Regions from separate parts of the Streptomyces sp. SID5464 genome, predicted to be linked through region 1. Evidence: riboswitches for the same ligand, from Rfam matches in the RefSeq annotation. Region 1 holds a riboswitch; each other region holds the start of a gene.

Region 1 (3,263 bases):
AGTCCAGCAGCAGGAAGCTCATCCGGTACGTCACGAGCGCGACGTCGACGACCGGCGCCGGCACCCCGGCCCGGACCAGCCGCGGCAACAGGTCGGACATGGGCGTGGTGAACGCGAACAGCAGCACCCCCAGGGAGGCCGCCGAGGTGCGCAGCAGCAACTCCCCGGCCCGGACCGGCCCGTCACCGGCCAGGGAGACGAAGCCGCCCGGCCCGCCGACCCGCACGAGCAGCGTCAGTGCGCCGGTCACGCAGAAACCGAGCGGCACCCGGTAGGCCCGCCACAGCCGGCCCCCGGGGACGCCCGCCGGACCCAGCAGCACCACCAGGGCGGTCAGCAGCACCAGGGCCGCGCCCGGCCAGGGCGGCAGCGAGATCGCCAGCAGGGTCAGACCCAGCCCGAGCACGGCCTTGTCCACGGGATGGCGGCGGCGCCAGCGACTGCTGTGCGCCGCCGCGTCGATCGGCAGCACCCGGCTCAGGCCCCTTCGGCCGTGGACTCCTCGGCGGTGCCGGCCGCCGGGTTCTCCGAGTCCCGCTCGCGCGCCCGCTGCTCACCCTGCCGCCTGCCCCGGCGCAGGCCGAAGTAGTAGGCGAGGACACCGGCGCCGAGGGCCGCCTGGAGGGAGAACAGCGCCGACTCGATCTCACCGGACGGCGGTTCGTACAGGGGGGAGAACCAGGGCTTGTAGTCCGGCTCGATCTCGGTGATCGCCGTCTCCGCCTCACCGTCGGAGCCCGTGAACGGCTGCTCCTTGTGGTCGCCGAGGCCGAGCGCGAGCGGCAGCACGGCCAGCGCGGCCACGGCGAGCAGCAGCAGAAGGTTGATCTTCGTGTTCCTGCTCATCGGGCCACCGCCTCGGTCTCGCTGCGCGACTCCTCCTTGTCGAGGAGCACACCCAGCCGGGTCAGTTCGCCCTTGCTGGACTGCGCCAGCAGCCGCATCACGAGCACCGTCAGCAGCCCCTCGCTCACCGCGAGCGGGATCTGGGTGACGGCGAAGATGGAGCCGAACTTGCCGAGCGCGCCCAGGAACCCGCTGCCCGGGTCGGGGAACGCGAGCGCCAGCTGCACGCTGGTGACGCAGTACGTGGACAGGTCGGCGACGAACGCGGCGAAGAACACGGCGACCATCAGCGGCACGTCGTAGCGGCGCAGCAGCCGGTACACCGCGTAGCCCGCCCAGGGCCCGACGATCGCCATGGAGAAGACGTTGGCGCCGAGCGTCGTCAGACCGCCGTGCGCGAGCAGCAGCGCCTGGAAGAGCAGGGTGATGGTGCCCAGCACCGCCATGGCGGGCGGCCGGAACAGGATGGCGCCCAGGCCCGTGCCGGTGGGGTGGGAGCAGCTGCCGGTGACGGACGGCAGTTTCAGGGCGGACAGGACGAACGTGAAGGCGCCGGAGGCGCCGAGGAGCAGGGTGCTCTCGGGGTGCTCGCGCACCTCACGGGTGAGCGACCGGACTCCGTGGAGGACGAACGGCGCAGACGCGACGCCCCAGGCGACCGCGTGCGCCGGAGGCAGGAAACCCTCGGCAATGTGCATGGCTCAGCAGACCCTCTCCAGCACCTCGTGGATGGTTGACGCGCCTTGGCCGGTCTCCTGGCTCACGGGTCCCACCGCCCGTACTCCGCCTTCCCGGGTCCATGAGGACCCAGTGGCTGCCCGCTAGGGCCGGAGCCGGACTTCCCGATCACAGTGGCGAGGGCCGCACCGGCATCACACCGGATTTCCCGTTCACCAAGGCGTGGTGACAGTAATGCCGAGATAAGGGCCATGACAAGCCAGCCGAGGGGGCGCGCACGGGGGCGCGTGAGGGGGCGACCGCTCGCACACCGGCGCAGTACGGCTCAGTCGTCACCCTCGTCGTCCTCGTCCTCCCCGTTCCCCCAGGACCCGGGAGGCTGTTCCTGCTTGGGCTTGTCCGCCTTCTCCGGCGAACTGTCGCTCGTCTCCTGCGCCGGGCCCGTGGGGCCGGGCGTCGTTGCGTCGGGGGCCGGGGAACCGGGTGCCGTGGTGGAGGGGGTGACATCGGCCACTGTGCCGGCGGTCGGCGTGGTGGCGGCCGCCGGGGCGGAGGCCAGAGGGTCGGCGGAGCCGGCGGTCGGCGAGGCGGCCGGGCTGCTCGCGGACGGGGACGCGTCGGGTTCGGTGCCCTCCGTCGCGGTGTTGTCGGGCGAGAACCACAGCACGCCGGCGAGCATCGCGGCGAGGAAGACGGCCGCCGCGGCCACCACCGCGGCCGTTCTCCGGTGGTCGCCGAAACCGCTGCGGGGCGCGGCGCGACGTGCACGCCCGCCCGGGGCGGTGCGAGACCCCGTGGGCAGCCCGTAAGTGGTCGGGGAGCCGGATCCGGCTGCCGCATATGGCCCCGGCCCGGCGGACGGCATCGGGGACGCCGCCTCCGGCAGCGGCTCGGGCAGCCCCCGCCAGGCGCCGCCGGCGAACCACTCGGCGGCCTGCTGCGCCGTGGGCCGGTCCTCGGGCTGCTTGGCGAGCAGGGCGAGGAGGTAGCTCTCGAAGGCCGGCGGCAGACCGGCGACACCGAGCTCGCGGGGCGGCACGGGGGCGTTGTCGAGATGCTGGTGGAGGAGCGCGACGGCGGTGTCGGCCTGGAACGGCGGGCGGCCGCTGAGGAGCTGGTAGAGCACGCACCCCAGGGAGTACATGTCGGAGGCGGGGCCCGCGGGCCGGCCCAGGGCCCGTTCGGGTGCGAGGTAGAGGCCGGTGCCGACGATCTGGCCGGTCGCGGTGAGCGCGGCGCCCGGGTCGTCGAGGAAGCGCGCGATGCCGAAGTCGCCGATCTTCAGCGTGCCGCCCGCGTCCAGCAGGAGGTTGGCGGGCTTGATGTCGCGGTGCACGATGCCCTGCTGGTGCGCGGCGGCGAGTCCCGCGGCGGCCTGCGCGGCGAGTTGTGCCACCCGCTCGGCGGGGAGCGCGCCGGAGACGGACAGCACCCCGGCGAGGCTGTCGCCCTCGACCAGCTCCATCACCAGGTACAGCCGGTTGTCGTACTCGCCGAAGTCCAGGACCCCCACCAGATTGGGGTGGTTCAGACGCCCGGCCGTCTGGGCCTCCAGACGGAACCGGGAGGCCGCCGTGGCGTCGGTGTCCTGGGGCAGCAGCAATTTGACGGCCACCGCTCTGGCGAGCGTCTCGTCGTACGCACGCCAGACCTCTCCCATTCCGCCGCGCCCGATCTCAACGTCCAGCCGGTAGCGGCCCGCTAGCAGCACTCGTCCTCGTCCTATGCTCGTGGGAAGG
Region 2 (3,263 bases), on a different contig from region 1:
CTCGTCGTGGTCCTCGATGTGGCCCAGGATGCCCATCAGCATGAGGGCGACGGGCTGGTCGAAGTCCAGCGTCTTGCCGGCTTCCCGGATGATCGTGCTCGGCTCGCGCAGGTCGGCGTCGACGTAGTTGGTGACGCCCTCCGGGGTGCTGGTGAGCAGCGCGCGGGCGTGGGCCAGCACCAGCGGGTCGTTGTCGACGTAGACGATCCGGCTGTCCGGGGCCACCCCCTGGGCGATCTGGTGGGTGTTGTCCACGTTGGGCAGCCCGGTGCCGATGTCCAGGAACTGGCGGATGCCCTCCTCGGCGGCGAGATGGCGGACGGCTCGGGCGAGGAAGTAGCGGGCGGCGCGGGCTCCGGTCTCGATACCCGGGAAGATCTCGCGGAACGCGTCACCGGCCACACGGTCGACTTCGTAGTTGTCCTTTCCGCCCAGCCAGTAGTTCCAGATCCGGGCCGAGTGCGGCACGGAGGTGTCGATCTTGGGAAGCGGCTCCTGCCCGGAGTTCCCCACCTGATCACTCATGGACGCTCCTGCGTGTGGTCGTGGAGGCCCACGTTAGCTTGTTCGCCGACGCGTTCCCCCCTGAGACAGCATCAACTCCTCGGCCTTTCCGAGTAGTTCGACTTCGGCCCGGCTCATGGTCGGGTTGGCGGACCGCCGGCGCAGGGCCTCGGTGAGGGCGGGCCGGGTGAGGGGGGACGGGCCGGCGAGGAGGGCGGTCAGCATGGTGCGGGCCGGGCTGGAGAGGTGGTCACCGGCGACGGCGGCCTGGGCGAGGATGACGGCGGACGCCGCCCAGTCCAGGGCCGGGTCGCCCTCCTCCGTGTTCGACCAGTCGATGACGCGGGGACCGTCGGGGGTCAGGATCACGTTCTCCGGGTGCAGGTCCAGGTGCAGGACGCGGACGGCCGGGCCGGTGGAGCGCAGGGCGGGGATGGTGTGGAGGTTGCGCAGCAGCCGGGCGAGGAGCGAGCCCGCCTCCGTCAGGTCCAGCGTGCCCGCCAGGCAGGCCTGGAGCATGGTCGGGCCGGAGAGCCGTTCCAGCACCAGGTCCGTGCGCGAGCCGGTCGGACGGACCCGGGGCACCGGGTAGCCGTGGGCGCGCACGTGCTCCATCACCGCGCCCTCGCCCGCCGCGTCTCCCCCGCCCTCCCGTTCACGCCGCAGCACCCACGCCCCGTCGATCTCGTACACGTCGGCGCGGCGGCCCGAGCCGAGCAGTCGTCCCGGTGGTGTCGGCGGCATGCGCCGAAGGTACTCCGGCCCCCGGCACCCCTCAGCCCGTTCTGGACGTGCGGGTACAGTAAGCGGGTCGTCATCACACCCGTACGGGGGAAAGCCGGTGCAATTCCGGCGCTGACCCGCAACCGTGAACTGCCGTCGAGGCGGTGAGCCGGATCGCCCCGTACGGTTCGTGACCGGCTCACGTGCCCGGCAGCCCGCCGGTGCACGGCACCGTCGAGGTATACGGAGCCGAGCCGCCGGGGGTGCCCCGTGCTGCCCGGCTCCCCCGCAGGGAGAGGCACCCGCCGATCATGAACGTCCGCCGCAGCGCCGCGGTCCTCGCCGCCGTCGCCGTGATCTGCGCCGCCCCGCCGGCCGCCGCCGCCCCGTCCCCTTCCCCGTCCCAGGCCTTCCCCTCCGCCCTGTACGGCGACAAGGACCCCCGGTACGACGGCGTCTGGCGCCAGTCGCTCGCCCTCCTCGCGCAGCACACGGTGGGCGTGAAGCCCGCGGCGAAGTCCGTGCAGTGGCTGGTGCGCCAGCAGTGCGCGGACGGTTCCTTCGCCCCGTACCGCGCCGACCCGACCACCGCGTGCGACGCCAAGACCATGGTCGACACGAACCAGACGGCCGCCGCCGTACAGGCGCTCACCGCCCTCGGCGGGCACGACGCCGTCACCGGCAAGGCCGTCGCCTGGCTGAAGTCCGTCCAGAACAAGGACGGCGGCTGGGGCTACACGCCCGGCGGCGCCAGCGACACCAACTCCACGTCCGTCGTCATCGGCGCGCTGACCGCCGCCGGCGAGAAGCCGGAACAGGTCGAGAAGGGCGGCAAGTCGCCCTACGACGCGCTGCTGACGCTCGCCCTCGCCTGTGACGGCGACGACGCGGGCGCCTTCGCGTTCCAGCCGGACAAGAAGGGCGAGCTCGCCGCCAACGCGGACGCCACGGCGGCGGGCGTGCTGGGCGCCTTGGGCAAGGGCATGGTGGTGAAGCCCGCCGAGAAGACGGAGGCGACCGGGGCGGCGAAGGGCGAGACCTGCGCGGACGAGAAGACGCCTGAGCAGGCCGCGGCCAACGGAGCCGCCTACCTCACCAGGACGCTCGCCGAGGACGGCCACCTCACTTCGGCCCTCGCGGGCTCGGACCCCCAGCCCGACCACGGCAACACCGCCGACGCGGTCGTCGCGCTCGCCGCGCACGGCGACACCGGGCAGGCGGAGAAGCCCCTGCGCTGGCTGGAGAAGAACTCCGCCCCGTGGGCCGCCCAGAACGGCCCCGCCGCCTACGCCCAGCTCATCTTCGCCGCCCACGCGACGGGCACCAACCCGCGCGACTTCGGCGGCACCGACCTGGTGAAGCAGCTGAACGCGACCGGCCCGGCCCCGCAGACCGCCGGGAAGACCCGAGCGGCGGAGGAGAAGAGCGACTCGGGCTCGGACGTCTTCGGCGTCTGGTGGTACGTCGGTGTCTGCCTCGTCGCCGGCGTCGGCATCGGCTTCCTCTTCAGCGGCCGCAGGAACAGGCAGCAGCCGTGATCCGCCGAGCCGTTCTCCTTCTCCTGGCCTCGCTCCTGCTGTGCGCGGGAGCGGGCCAGGCCCAGGCCGCCGGCTACCGGTACTGGTCGTTCTGGGACCGCGACGGCGACCACTGGGTCTACGCCACCCAGGGCCCGTCCACCGCCCGCCCCTCGGACGGCGACGTCCAGGGCTTCCGTTTCGCGGTGAGCGAGGACTCCGGGGACGCGGCCCGACCGCGCGGCGAGGCCGACTTCACGACGATCTGCGCCAAGACGCCCGCGCAGGACGGCAGGAAGCGAGTGGCTCTGCTCCTCGACTTCGGCACGCCGACGGACGCCCCGCCCGGCGAGACGCCGCCCCCTGCCCGAACGGCCTGCGCCCGGGTCTCCCCCGACGCGACAACGGCCGAGGCCCTGGCAGCAGTGGCCAAGCCGTTGCGCTACGACACGAACGCCCTCCTGTGCGCCATCTCGGGTTACCCGGAGAAGGGTTGCGGAGAGCAGCTGTCGAAGAAGC
Region 3 (3,263 bases), on a different contig from region 1:
CGACCGAGCCGAGCGTCGCACGGGGCAGGTCACGCGCCGGGTCGCGGCTCTCGCCCGCAAGCTGGATCGCCTGCTCGAAGCCCAGCAGGGCGAAGATGATGCCGCTGGAACTGACGGCGCTCAGCACGCCGTGGGCGCCGAACGGGGCGAAGCCGTGCTCGGTGAAGTTGCCCGGGTGGAAGTTGCCGGCCGCGATGATGAAGATCGCGGCGAGCGGCACGGCCACCTTCCACCAGGTGGCGGCGCTGTTGGTGTGCGCCAGGAGCCGCACGCCGAGGAAGTTGATGACGACGAACACGGCCATGAGGACCACGGCGACGACGAACCCGCCGGCCGTCAGCGTCCCGTCCTTCGGGTGCTGGAAGCCCTGCGCCCAGTGCCAGTGCCCGGCGTAGCCGATCATGGCCTCGACCTCGATCGGTGCCACGGTCGCCGCCTGGAGCCAGGAGAACCAGCCGAAGGACATGCCGGCCAGTCCGCCGAAGGCGTAGTGCGGATACCGTGCCGTGCCGCCCGCGACCGGGAACATGCCGCCCAGTTCCGCGTGCACCAGGGCGAGCAGCACGATCGCGACCGCGCCGATCAGCCACGAAAGGATCGCCGCGGGGCCGGCCGCCACGACCGCCTTCTCGGCGCCGTACAACCAGCCGGAGCCGATGATGGAACCGACCGACGCCCACATGAGCCCGATCAGTCCGACGTCCCGGCGCAGTCCGCCCGGACCCCCCTTTACCCCCGCTGCTGCCTGGTCGACGCTCACCATGAATCAAGGGGCCTCTCATGAAGAACTCGGTGAGTTCTGCGAGCAAGAGGCCTCAGGCTAGGAATCGGTCAGCCGACGGCAGAAGGCGAGTTGTACAGCCTTGACCCGGCGCGGGCATTTCCTGGAAAGCGCTTCAGGGATTCTGTACGCGGTGATGAGGGAGTCGTGGGATCTCGATCGCCGGGCAGCGGTCCATCACCATCTCCACGCCCGCGGCGCGGGTCCGGTCGTACGCCGCCTCGTCGATGACGCCGAGCTGGAACCACACGGCCTTCGCGCCCTTTGCGACCGCCTCGTCGGCGACCGCTCCGGCGAGATCGCTGTTCACGAACACGTCCACGACGTCCACGTCGAAGGGGATGTCCGCGAGGCAGGCGTACCCCTTCTCGCCGTGTACCGTCTCCGCCTTGGGATGCACCGGCACGACGCGCTTGCCGTAGCGCTGCAGCACCTCGGCGACGCCGTACGCCGCGCGCCGCCGGTTCGACGACAGGCCGACCACGGCCCAGGTGTCGCCGAGTTCGGTGAGGATCTTGCGGACCGTTGCCTCGTCGCCGTACACCGTCGGCCTCCTCCCGTGGGTGAGCTCTCGTCCGGACAACGACGCAAGGCGGGCGGTGATTCCCCCGCGCCCTCCGTGATAGCTTGCCGAGGCCAGTCGAACCCATGTACGTGGGTCAGGGAATCCGGTGCGAATCCGGAACTGACGCGCAGCGGTGAGGGGGACGGGCGGGGCCTCGGCCACTGGACGGCGTGTGTGACGTCCGGGAAGGCGCCCCGCACCGGACGAACCCGAGTCCGAAGACCTGCTGGCGGCCCCCGCGGCCGTTCGCGGCGGGGGAGCACCGTACGACCGGGCTCCGCGATCGAGCCCTCGACGCCTGAGGACTGGTTTCCGTGCCCCTCGCCCGACCTGCCCGTGCCGCCGTCCTGCTCGCGGCCGGCTCCCTGCTCCTGACCGGCTGCGGCGACTCGCGGGCCACCACGGCGAAAGCCGCAGTCACGCTCGACAACTGCGGCCGCGAGGTGCGCGTGGAGGCCCCGCCGAAGCACGCCGTCTCCCTCAACCAGGGCACCACCGAGATCCTGCTCTCCCTCGGCCTCGCCGACCGTCTCGCGGGCACCGCCACCTGGACCGACCCCGTGATGAAGGGGCTGGAGAAGGCCAATGCGAAGGTGCCGCGCATCGCCGACGACAACCCGTCCTTCGAACGGGTCCTGGCCGCCGACCCCGACTTCGTCGCGGCCTCCTTCGTCTCCACCCTCGGCGAGGGCGGGGTCGCCACCCGCGAGCAGTTCGAGAAGCTCGGCGTCCCCACGTACGTCTCCCCGTCCGACTGCGCCGGCAAGGACAACTCCGGTGACGGTGACGGTGCGCGCGACAAGGCGCTGGGCATCGACACCATCTACGGCGAAGTACGCGACCTGGCGACCGTGTTCGGGGTGCCGGAACGGGGCGACAAGCTCGTGGCCTCCCTGCAGCGGCGCATGGCGAAGGCCACGCGGGGCATCCACGCCTCCGACGTCACCCTCCTGTACTGGTTCGCCAACTCCGAGTCCCCCTACATGGCGGGCTGTTGCGGCGCGCCCGGCATCATCACCCGGGCCCTCGGCGCGAAGAACGTCTTCGACGACACGCACGAGGAGTGGCCGCAGATCAACTGGGAGACGGTCGCCGACCGCGACCCCGACGTCCTCGTCATCGGCGACCTCACCCGCAGGTCGCAGACCGCCGAGTCGGCCGCGAAGAAGATCGCCTTCCTGGAGTCCAACCCGGTGACCAGGAACATGGACGCGGTCAGGCACAAGCGGTACGTGCTGCTCAGCGGGCAGGCCATGAACCCCACCATCCGCACGGTCGAGGGCGTGGAACAGGTCGCCGCCGGACTGCGCGAGTTCGGGCTCGTGAAGTGACCGTCCGCGGGCTCGCGCTCGGCACCGGAGGGGCCCTCCTGCTGGCCGCCTCCCTGGCCCTGGCGATCACCGTCGGCCCCGCCGACATCAGGATCGCGGACGTCTGGTCCGTCGTCGCCGCCCACCTCGGCCTCGGCAGTTCGGACCTGACGCCGATCCGCGACGGTATCGTCTGGCAGCTGCGGCTGCCGCGCACGCTGCTCGCGGCCGTGTGCGGGGCCGGACTCGCCGTGTGCGGGGCGGTGATGCAGTCGCTGCTGCGCAACCCGCTCGCCGACCCGTTCGTGCTCGGGGTGTCCTCCGGCGCCTCCACCGGCGCGGTCGTGGTCGTCGTCCTGGGTGTCGGCGGCGGTACGGTCTCGGTCTCCGCGGGCGCGTTCCTCGGCGCCCTGGTGTCCTTCGCGCTGGTGCTGCTGCTCAGCCACACCCTCGGCGGCACCACCGACCGGGTCGTCCTCGCGGGCGTCGCCGCCATGCAGCTCTTCTCCGCGCTCACCTCCTTCGTCGTGATGACCGCCGCGGACGCCGAGACGACCCGGGGCGTGCTGTTCTGGCTCCTCGGCTCGCTCGGGGGTGCGGGCTGGAC

What was found. Region 1 has a riboswitch for cobalamin ahead of GTY47_RS34650 (energy-coupling factor ABC transporter permease). Riboswitches for the same ligand answer to the same signal wherever they lie in the genome.
Region 2: another riboswitch for cobalamin. It lies ahead of GTY47_RS19085 (prenyltransferase/squalene oxidase repeat-containing protein); the one in region 1 lies ahead of GTY47_RS34650 (energy-coupling factor ABC transporter permease).
Region 3: another riboswitch for cobalamin. It lies ahead of GTY47_RS37075 (ABC transporter substrate-binding protein); the one in region 1 lies ahead of GTY47_RS34650 (energy-coupling factor ABC transporter permease).

The regions. Positions count from the first base shown of each region.
Region 1 covers NZ_WWIQ01000072.1:178,264-181,526, reverse strand. Annotated here, with positions in the region: gene cbiQ (cobalt ECF transporter T component CbiQ) at 1-472, opposite strand, end outside; gene GTY47_RS34655 (energy-coupling factor ABC transporter substrate-binding protein) at 478-846, opposite strand; gene GTY47_RS34650 (energy-coupling factor ABC transporter permease) at 843-1,544, opposite strand; cobalamin riboswitch at 1,574-1,781, opposite strand; gene GTY47_RS34645 (serine/threonine-protein kinase) at 1,850-3,235, opposite strand.
Region 2 covers NZ_WWIQ01000029.1:36,406-39,668, reverse strand. Annotated here, with positions in the region: gene GTY47_RS19095 (SAM-dependent methyltransferase) at 1-525, opposite strand, end outside; gene GTY47_RS19090 (phosphotransferase) at 559-1,248, opposite strand; cobalamin riboswitch at 1,295-1,426, shown strand; gene GTY47_RS19085 (prenyltransferase/squalene oxidase repeat-containing protein) at 1,539-2,765, shown strand; gene GTY47_RS19080 (SCO2322 family protein) at 2,762-3,263, shown strand, end outside.
Region 3 covers NZ_WWIQ01000075.1:167,496-170,758, reverse strand. Annotated here, with positions in the region: gene GTY47_RS37085 (APC family permease) at 1-763, opposite strand, end outside; gene GTY47_RS37080 (CoA-binding protein) at 897-1,325, opposite strand; cobalamin riboswitch at 1,402-1,592, shown strand; gene GTY47_RS37075 (ABC transporter substrate-binding protein) at 1,661-2,677, shown strand; gene GTY47_RS37070 (iron chelate uptake ABC transporter family permease subunit) at 2,674-3,263, shown strand, end outside.